Regions from separate parts of the Aeoliella fuhlenseeensis genome, predicted to be linked through region 1. Evidence: riboswitches for the same ligand, from Rfam matches in the RefSeq annotation. Region 1 holds a riboswitch; the other holds the start of a gene.
The links. A riboswitch is a leader RNA that binds a small molecule or an ion and turns the genes downstream of it on or off. The one in region 1 is predicted to bind cyclic di-GMP.

Region 1 (3,945 bases):
TCATCCTGGGCCTTCTTCACTTGGGCCATCAAGCCACTCAGGAAGCCTTCACCAGGTGCTGCTTGAGCCGTCGCCGGGCCTTGTTCTTTCTTACGCGTGTTGTGCGAGTCGCGATCGCCGAAAAGAACGCTGAGGTCCATCTCGGTATCGTCGGTCACCGCTTCATCGCCGGGGCTACGCGGAATCAGGTTCAGCGTACCCACCTGCTCGGCGAGGGCTATCTTATTGGCTTGTTCGGGCGTGAGCAGCAGCGACACGGTTTTGGCGATGCTGCGATCTTCGCCACCTTCGGACGCACGCTGCACCGTCTGGTCAACGGCGTAGATGCGGATGTTCTGTAGAATCACCTTGGTCCGAGCAACATTAAAGCCTTGCTGCGGATTTCGGCCCACAAACAACTGAATGTCCACGCGATCGCCAGGGCTCAATAGACCCGCGGCACTCTTCTCGGCGTCCACCGAGATCGTCTTCAGACGCATGCCAGGCGGGATGCTGCCGATGGGGTCGTGTACCTCGCCCTCGGCCATTAGCTTGCCTTCGAGAATCGGCTCGCCTTGATAGATCGTGGTGCGAGGACGACGGCTTTCCAGCTCGTCGAGCGACTTGATCGCTCCTGGCGGAACCTTGCCCTTCGGCCAGTCGTGCAGCGAAACCATCGAAGGCTCGATGGGATCGTTGAGATTGATGTTAACGTTCGCCACGTAGATTGGCTCGGTTTCGTAGCCAACTACGGTTTCCTTCTTCTCCATTACCTGGCTAATTCCGATCGAGGCCACGAGGCCGCAACCGAGCGCAAGCGCGAGCAGTAAGAGTGACTTTGGTCGCATCGGACCCCCCTACAGGTAATGCAGCTCGACGACGGAAGTGTGTCGCCAAGCAAGGTTCTTGTTAGGCGGCGTGACCACCCACTGCGCGGCGGCGCAGTTTGGGAACCTTGTCGCTAACTTCGGCAAGATCGTCACATCCGGTCCAGTAAAATGTCTAAGCGGTGAATGCTAGCAGCGACTTGGTTCATGAATTGCTAACTACAGAGCTCACGGAGAACTCAGAGGCAGAAACATCCAAACAATAATCGTTGCGGCAATCGGTAGTACTGCTCAACTGCAAACTTTTCACGGTTCTCACGCAATGGCGCCAAGACGCAAAGCATGGCCTGCGATTGCTATCGTCCGGATGCTAGACCTCATCGGACCTCTGGCGGTGCTGACGGTAGTCACAATCCAAGTCCGGTTGCCTTGCTATCCGGCCATCAACCCTCTGCGCTCTCTGTGAACTCTGTGGTTAACTAACTTTGCATACTGGGGTGGGTTACTACGCCAGCAGTCCGGCCCAGCCGAAGTACATGATGGTGCCAATCGCAATCGGAATACCGTAGGGCAAGAGCCGCATCGAGGGTTTACGCTCGGCGGCAATTGCGGCGAGCTTTTCGGGATCGCGGATCGTGCAGATCTCGTTCCAGATGCTCCAGAACTGAGCCTGGTGCTTCTGCCATGTGCCGCTGAGCAGCACCATCGCGACCGCCAGCACACCACCAACAATCGTGGCAATGGCGAACGAGTACAGGGTGACTTCGACCCACATCCAAGCGCCTATGCCGGCCATCATCTTCACGTCGCCGGCACCCATGCCACCGATGGCATAAGCAGGCAGCAACACGGCGAGTCCGACCACGGTGCCCATCAGGCTGTAGGTGAGGCCTTCCCAACCGGGGTAGGCACTCAGGGTATAGCTGTAGATCCAGCCCGTGACGATCATCGGGTAGGTGAGGTTGTTCGGCACGCGGAGTTGAATGCCGTCGATCACCGCCATCACCACGATGGTCACCGTGACCAGCCAGACGTGCCAGTTGGTCGCGAGCGCTTCTTGCCAGTAAGCCAAGTCAAACATGGGAGTATCTCACAATAGATCGTGGTGAACGTGTCGGTGAACTTGCCGTTGCGCGGTCGTAGCTTTCGCGCCCGCACGTGGAAACATAGCTCACGAAGTTGGGACGTGTTTGCTACTTGCCGGGTGATTGGGGAACTTAGTTCGCCGGGCAAAAAGTCGTCATAACCGCTCTACCACGAAAAAATCCCCCTCGCCGGCGGACCGACGAGGGGGATGTCGACAACAATAGGGAACCGTAAGGTCCGAGCCCTGCGGAGGGGACTAGCTGGCCAATTCGGTGGCGACCGACTCAAAGGTCGTATTGGCGTTGGTGCCGATCGAACGAATCGCTGTCAAGCAGACGATCACGATCAGGGCAAGCATCACCGCGTACTCAACAGCGGTGGGGCCATCTTCCGACTTGAGGAACTGTTGTACTTTCTGAGCAAACTTCTTCATAGCATCCTCCGGGTCTCGGTGGTGGCGGTAAAGCCAACACCCTAAAGTTGTCAGGAGTGGTATAACTCCCGGTTGACGGCCTCGCGGTAGTACCCCTAACGCAACGTGCGGTAGGGCGAGCCTGGGTGTACTGCCATCGGGCCAAACATTACTTGCGCTTGCGTACCATTGCTGTCGTCAATCGCTTCCTGCAAGCGACCGCCTTACGGCGGCAGCCATCTTCCTTCGGTAACCAGGCTACCAGCGAACTGGCCCTTGGCTTTGCGTCCCAGCCTCACGACTGGTTTGCCTTTGTCGAGAATGATGACGCAACAGGCTCTTAATCGGCGGGGTCACAATTCGCCGTAGCGAATCGAAAGGTGTTAGATATAACGGGATAAGTTTTACGATAAGTCTTCTGTTCGTTTGCTGCGTTTCTTTCGAAGTGAGCAGGTCGAACACTTGAAACCTATGTCAGTTTTCCTTGATGTCAAACCAAGCGGCTAAGTTTTTTTGCGGTGCCGGGTTCTACAGGGAAAAAGGACAATAGTCGCTGGTGGATTGAACTCTGCAGTTCGCTCCGCCAGCCGCTGGCCCCGCGTTCGCGTGACCTATTCTTATCTAGCACGCCATTTCATCCGGTGCTGGATAAAGATGATCGAACACGTCCTCGACCAACTCGAAACCCTAACGCCCGGCGGATACGCAACCGGTGGTACGGCTACTGCCGAGCCTACCGCTTGGGCCGCCTTGGCGCTCGCTCGTGCGGGTCGTAACGATTCTGCCGAGCGCGCAGCCCGCTGGCTCGCGATCCGGCAACAACATAATGGCGCAGTGCCGGCCAGCGCCACGGCGGACGGCCCTTACTGGACCACCAGCCTGGCGGTAATGGCTTGGCACGAATCGAACCCCGAGTTGTTCGAAGCCGAGATCGCGGCGGCAGTTCGCTGGTTGCTCGCCGATAAGGGGGACGCTCCCGCGAGAAAGGCTCATATCGGTCACGACACATCGATAGTGGGCTGGAGCTGGGCGATCGGCACCCATTCTTGGCTCGAGCCGACTTCGTTTGCGACCATGGCCTTGAAACAAGCTGGTTACGCCGATCACCCTCGCACTCGCGAAGCCGTCCGCTTGCTGGTCGATCGCTTGCTCCCCGCCGGCGGTGCGAACTATGGCAACACGATCGTTCTCGGACAAGAACTTCTGCCGCACCTGCAACCTTCGGCCATCGCCATGCAAGCGCTTGCGGGCGAAGAGCTGGACGATCCTCGAATCGAACGCAGCCTCACGTACATCGAACAACAACTAGCCGTGCCGACCGGCGTCACCTCGCTCGCCCACGCTTTGATGGCACTCGCTGCTTGGAAACGCTCCCCCGCCAATTTCGAGGAACTGGTGGCCGAAGCCCTTGAGCGGCGAGGAGTTTGGGTCAGCACCTACAAGCTCGCCCTGCTCGCTCTCGCGCAAATGGCCTGTTCGCAAGCACCAGCGTTGAGCTACCCCGAACCCCAACTGGCTGAGCCGGCACTATGAGCACTGCGCCATCCAATCTCGATCGCCGCACGGTGCTCACCGCTGGTGTCGCAGGTGCTGCCACTCTCCTTAGTGGCGCTGCGCTGTTCGACTGGTTGAAGCCCAGGG
Region 2 (3,945 bases), 650 kb from region 1:
TCAACCGATTGACGCTCGAGATTCAGCTCTTCGATGAAGTTGGCGAGTTCGACGGCGCGTTCGGCGCTGTCGGTCGAGAGCAGTTCGACGGCGAGATTCGCTTGGCCCAATCTCCCGGCCGCGTTGAGTCGTGGTCCGATCGCGAACCCAATGTCGTCGCTGGCCAGGTACGGCTTCTTGTCGAGCGAGGCGATTTGCTTGAGTGCGATGATGCCAGGCAGAGTCGTTGCCGAGAGGCTGCGGAGGCCGTTGCAGACAATCGCGCGATTCTCGTCGATCAGTGGCACCACGTCGGCGACGGTTCCAATCGCGGCGAGGCCGGTGGCTTCGAGCAGGAACTGCCGCATGGCGGGCTGGACGCGGTTACCACCCGACGCGAGTTGGCAAATGGCCCATGCGAGCTTGAACGCGACCGCCGCGCCGCAGAGACCGAGGAACGGATAGTCGCTACCCGGGAGCCCTGGATGAACGATCGCCGCGGCAGCCGGTAGCCGTTCGGCCATTTGATGGTGATCGGTAACGACCAGCTGGATGCCAAGCTCGCGGGCGTGGTCGGCCTCGGCGAGGCTGGCGATGCCATTGTCGACGGTCACCACGAACTCGGCACCTTGGGCGGCGAGTTCGTCGAGCGATTCGTTGCTCAGCCCGTAGCCTTCTTCGAGTCGGTGCGGGACGTAGTAGTCGACGTTGGCGTGCAGCAGCCGGAAGCAACGAAGCAGAATGGCGGTAGCGGTCATGCCGTCGGCGTCGTAGTCGCCGTAGACGATAATTCGCCGGCCATCCTTGGCCGCCTTGAACAGCAGCTCGGCCGCCCCGGTCACGCCGGGGAGCAGGTGGGGATCGCGAAGATCGTTGAGCTTGGCGTCGATGAATTTTCGCGCCGCGTCCGGGCAGTCGATGCCGCGGCCGATGAGCAATTGCGCGACGATCTCAGGCACCTGGGCAGCCCGCGCAAGCCGATCGACCACCGCCAGGTCGTACGTCGCGATGCGCCATTCTTTGGGCATGAGAGAAGGAGTAAACGCGGGGGAGGAACCAATTCCCCGCGGCGCACGTTGCGCGGCGGGGCGGAAGCCGTCGCACCGGTTTACTTCTTCTTTTCGTTGTGGATGGTGTGGCGCTGCAAGCGAGGGCAGAACTTCTTGAGTTTCAGCTTCTCGCCTCCCGTCTTACGACGAATGGTGTAGTTGTAATCACCCGTTTCCTCGCACACGAGGAATACGACTTCAACTTTCTTTTTACGCTTGCCGCTCTTTTTGGCCATGGCCACGATCCTTGATTACGATCTGCAAAAATTTTGCTAGCCCGGCAGTATACTGGCCCCCGGCGAAGTGGGCTAGGGGTGATATTTGGGGCGGAAGAGCAAGTATCGGCGAGTTGGCGCTAGCGATTTGAGGCGCACCGAGAGCTCGGCTGGACGGCTTGCGCCCAGAGTTGCCGGACGGCTCGCGCCGTTGCGCTAGAACGCGTGGCCAAGGGCCCGAGCGAGTTCGGGCGACGCCGCGGCGTGGAAGGCACCCTGGCCCACTGGGCGTGCAGGGCGGGGTCGCGACGCCGTACGCAGGGGCTGCGGCCGGCGAGCGGGTGCGGTGTCGGTCTCTGCGGCGGCGAACTGGCCGGGGTAGTCGGGCGAGACGCCCTCTGGCTGCTCGGCTTGGTTCTGGCTATCGACTCCGTCGACATCGTCGGTCGGGGGCTCGTCGAGCAATTCGATGTCCGAGGCGTACGTGACTCGCTCGGTGCGTGCCGACGCCTGAGCGATTAATGCTTGCTGTGCCGCCATCGCGTTCTGTCGCGCTAAGTAATCCGTGGGCCCCGAACGGAAGACCGGTCCGGTGGCGTGCGCGCTATTCGCGTAGCGGGGGTTCATCTGGCCGGCGAACGGAATCGACGCCCTGTGGGGCATTCCGTAGCTGTACCCCATGTAGAAACTGCGGTGGCCGGCGCAGGTGTCGGCTTGGGCGCTCGCGGCGGAAATGCAAGCGAAGGCGCAGACCAACATGGCGGCTAGGGTTCGCTGGCGGGGCATTTCGCTAGGCTCCTGGTGCGTCGGGGTCGGCGTCGACCCTGGGAGCCTAACATAGTTTGCCGGAAAGGGGCAAACGGATTTTGAGATAGTCACCCGCTCGCAGCGCGGTCCGGGGTCGAGGACGACCCGGCTCACAAGCCAGATGAAATAGGAGATAGACCCGGCGAGTGTGCAAGCGTATTGGGGGGGACTGCTTGCCTTCGTCGGCCGGGTCTATCTCTCACTTGGTTGGACGAACCGCCGGTGCGATCACCCGCCGTGGGTGGGAGGAATGGCGGGTTGGTACTCCGGCAGCTCGTCCTGCGGATCTTCGAGCACCTGAACCAGGTGCTGCCAGTGCGAACGGACATCGGTAGCCATAACGGCTGTCGTGTCTCCGCAAGGCAAAAGGCGGAACGGGACGTCGGAGTTGGTCGCGTAGCGACGTACTCTGCCTGGAAGCGTATGCATGGCATGCCTGCTGTCCGGACTCGGACGGTTCTGCATTTTTGTCCGGTAACCAGGCAGTCTCTCTGGTGCATAGAGAGACCCACGGCTTTGCGTCCCTGCCTCGCGACAGGTTTGCCTTTTTCGGAGGGCACGACCTAGGTGCCCCAACGCGGTGGAAAAGAAGTGGGACCGAAACGAAAAGGGGTAGAAGAGAAGTGAATCTCTCCTACCCAAAACTTAGGTCGGTTTTGATAGCGCGTCCAACGGCTGGCAAATACGGGAATCCCCCTAGCGAGGGAATTCTGGACCTAACCGTCCACAAATTCCGGTTCTACCGCTTGGGGGAGCACTCCCGCCTCGTATCCGCGGCGAAGGAACTCGGCGACTGCAGCGCGACCGCGATCTCCGAAGTCACGCGTCCAGTCGTTGACGTACATGCCGACGAATTTGTCGGCCTTGGCGTTGTCGAGATCCCGCCCGTATTGCAGCGCGTATTCGAGCGCGGGCTGGCGATGATCGAGGCCGTACTCGATGCTGGCCTTGAGCAGCCGCTGCACTTCGCGGATGGTCTGGTCGCCCAGGTCCTTACGGACCGCATTCGCGCCGAGCGGGAGCGGCAGGCCGGTTTCTTCCTGCCACCAGACGCCAAGGTCGACAATCAGCTTGAGGTCCTGGTCGCCGTAGGTGAGCTGGCCTTCGTGAATGATCAGCCCCGCGTCGATCGGCTGGCCCTGGTACTCGCCGGCCACGACGGCGGGGATGATCTCGTCGAACGGCACCAGCACGAAATCAAAATCCTGCCCCAGGCAAAGCCGCAGGGCGAGAAACGCGCTGGTGAGCTTGCCGGGGACCGCAATGGTCTTGTTGGCGACTTCGCTGAGCGGCATCTCGGTCTTGGCCACCACCATCGGCCCGTAGCCATCGCCCATGCTCGCGCCGCAGGTGCAGAGCATGTACTTGTCCATCAGGAACGCGTAGGCGTGAATGCTCACCGCAGTGAGTTCGAGCTCACCGCTGAAAGCCCGCTGGTTGAGGGTCTCGATGTCGACCAGTTCGTGGGTGAACTCGAGGTCGCCAGTATCGATTTTGTCCTTTGCCAGGGCATAGAACATGAAGGCGTCGTCGGGATCGGGGCTGTGGCCCACGCGAATTTGCTGCTTGGTGGCCGGCATCGCTCTCTCGTTCTCTCGGTGACCGCGTGCGGGAGGTTGGAAAGCGTCCAGCCTACCCGGCGGAGCGGGATTTTTCGAGTGGCGGTAGAAAGCGTGCCGTTAGCGCAGCAGGTCCGGGGCCGGGGACGGCCCGGCTCACATAGCCTCAAATCACGCTCTATTCCTTACGGGCTCAAGCCTCGAACGAGAACCCCTGGGCCGGCGCGGGCATCGCCACGTGCTGGGCAATGACCGGCGAGGGGACGGCGGTCGACTGCGGGGCGTGGACGCGCTCGCAGGCGAGGCGCCAGGTTTCGCGTTCGAATTCAAGCACCC

Region 2: another riboswitch for cyclic di-GMP. It lies ahead of SH292x_RS16375 (hypothetical protein); the one in region 1 lies ahead of SH292x_RS14010 (Flp family type IVb pilin).

The regions. Positions count from the first base shown of each region.
Region 1 is NZ_CP197417.1:3,533,819-3,537,763, reverse strand. It holds gene cpaB (Flp pilus assembly protein CpaB) at 1-827, opposite strand, end outside; gene SH292x_RS14015 (A24 family peptidase) at 1,312-1,887, opposite strand; gene SH292x_RS14010 (Flp family type IVb pilin) at 2,149-2,325, opposite strand; cyclic di-GMP riboswitch class I at 2,550-2,625, opposite strand; gene SH292x_RS14005 (hypothetical protein) at 2,959-3,837, shown strand; gene SH292x_RS14000 (DUF362 domain-containing protein) at 3,834-3,945, shown strand, end outside.
Region 2 is NZ_CP197417.1:4,182,275-4,186,219, forward strand. It holds gene recJ (single-stranded-DNA-specific exonuclease RecJ) at 1-1,007, opposite strand, end outside; gene rpmG (50S ribosomal protein L33) at 1,088-1,264, opposite strand; gene SH292x_RS16370 (hypothetical protein) at 1,460-2,029, opposite strand; gene SH292x_RS16375 (hypothetical protein) at 2,279-2,479, opposite strand; cyclic di-GMP riboswitch class I at 2,521-2,605, opposite strand; gene SH292x_RS16380 (menaquinone biosynthesis family protein) at 2,767-3,630, opposite strand; gene fliS (flagellar export chaperone FliS) at 3,803-3,945, opposite strand, start outside.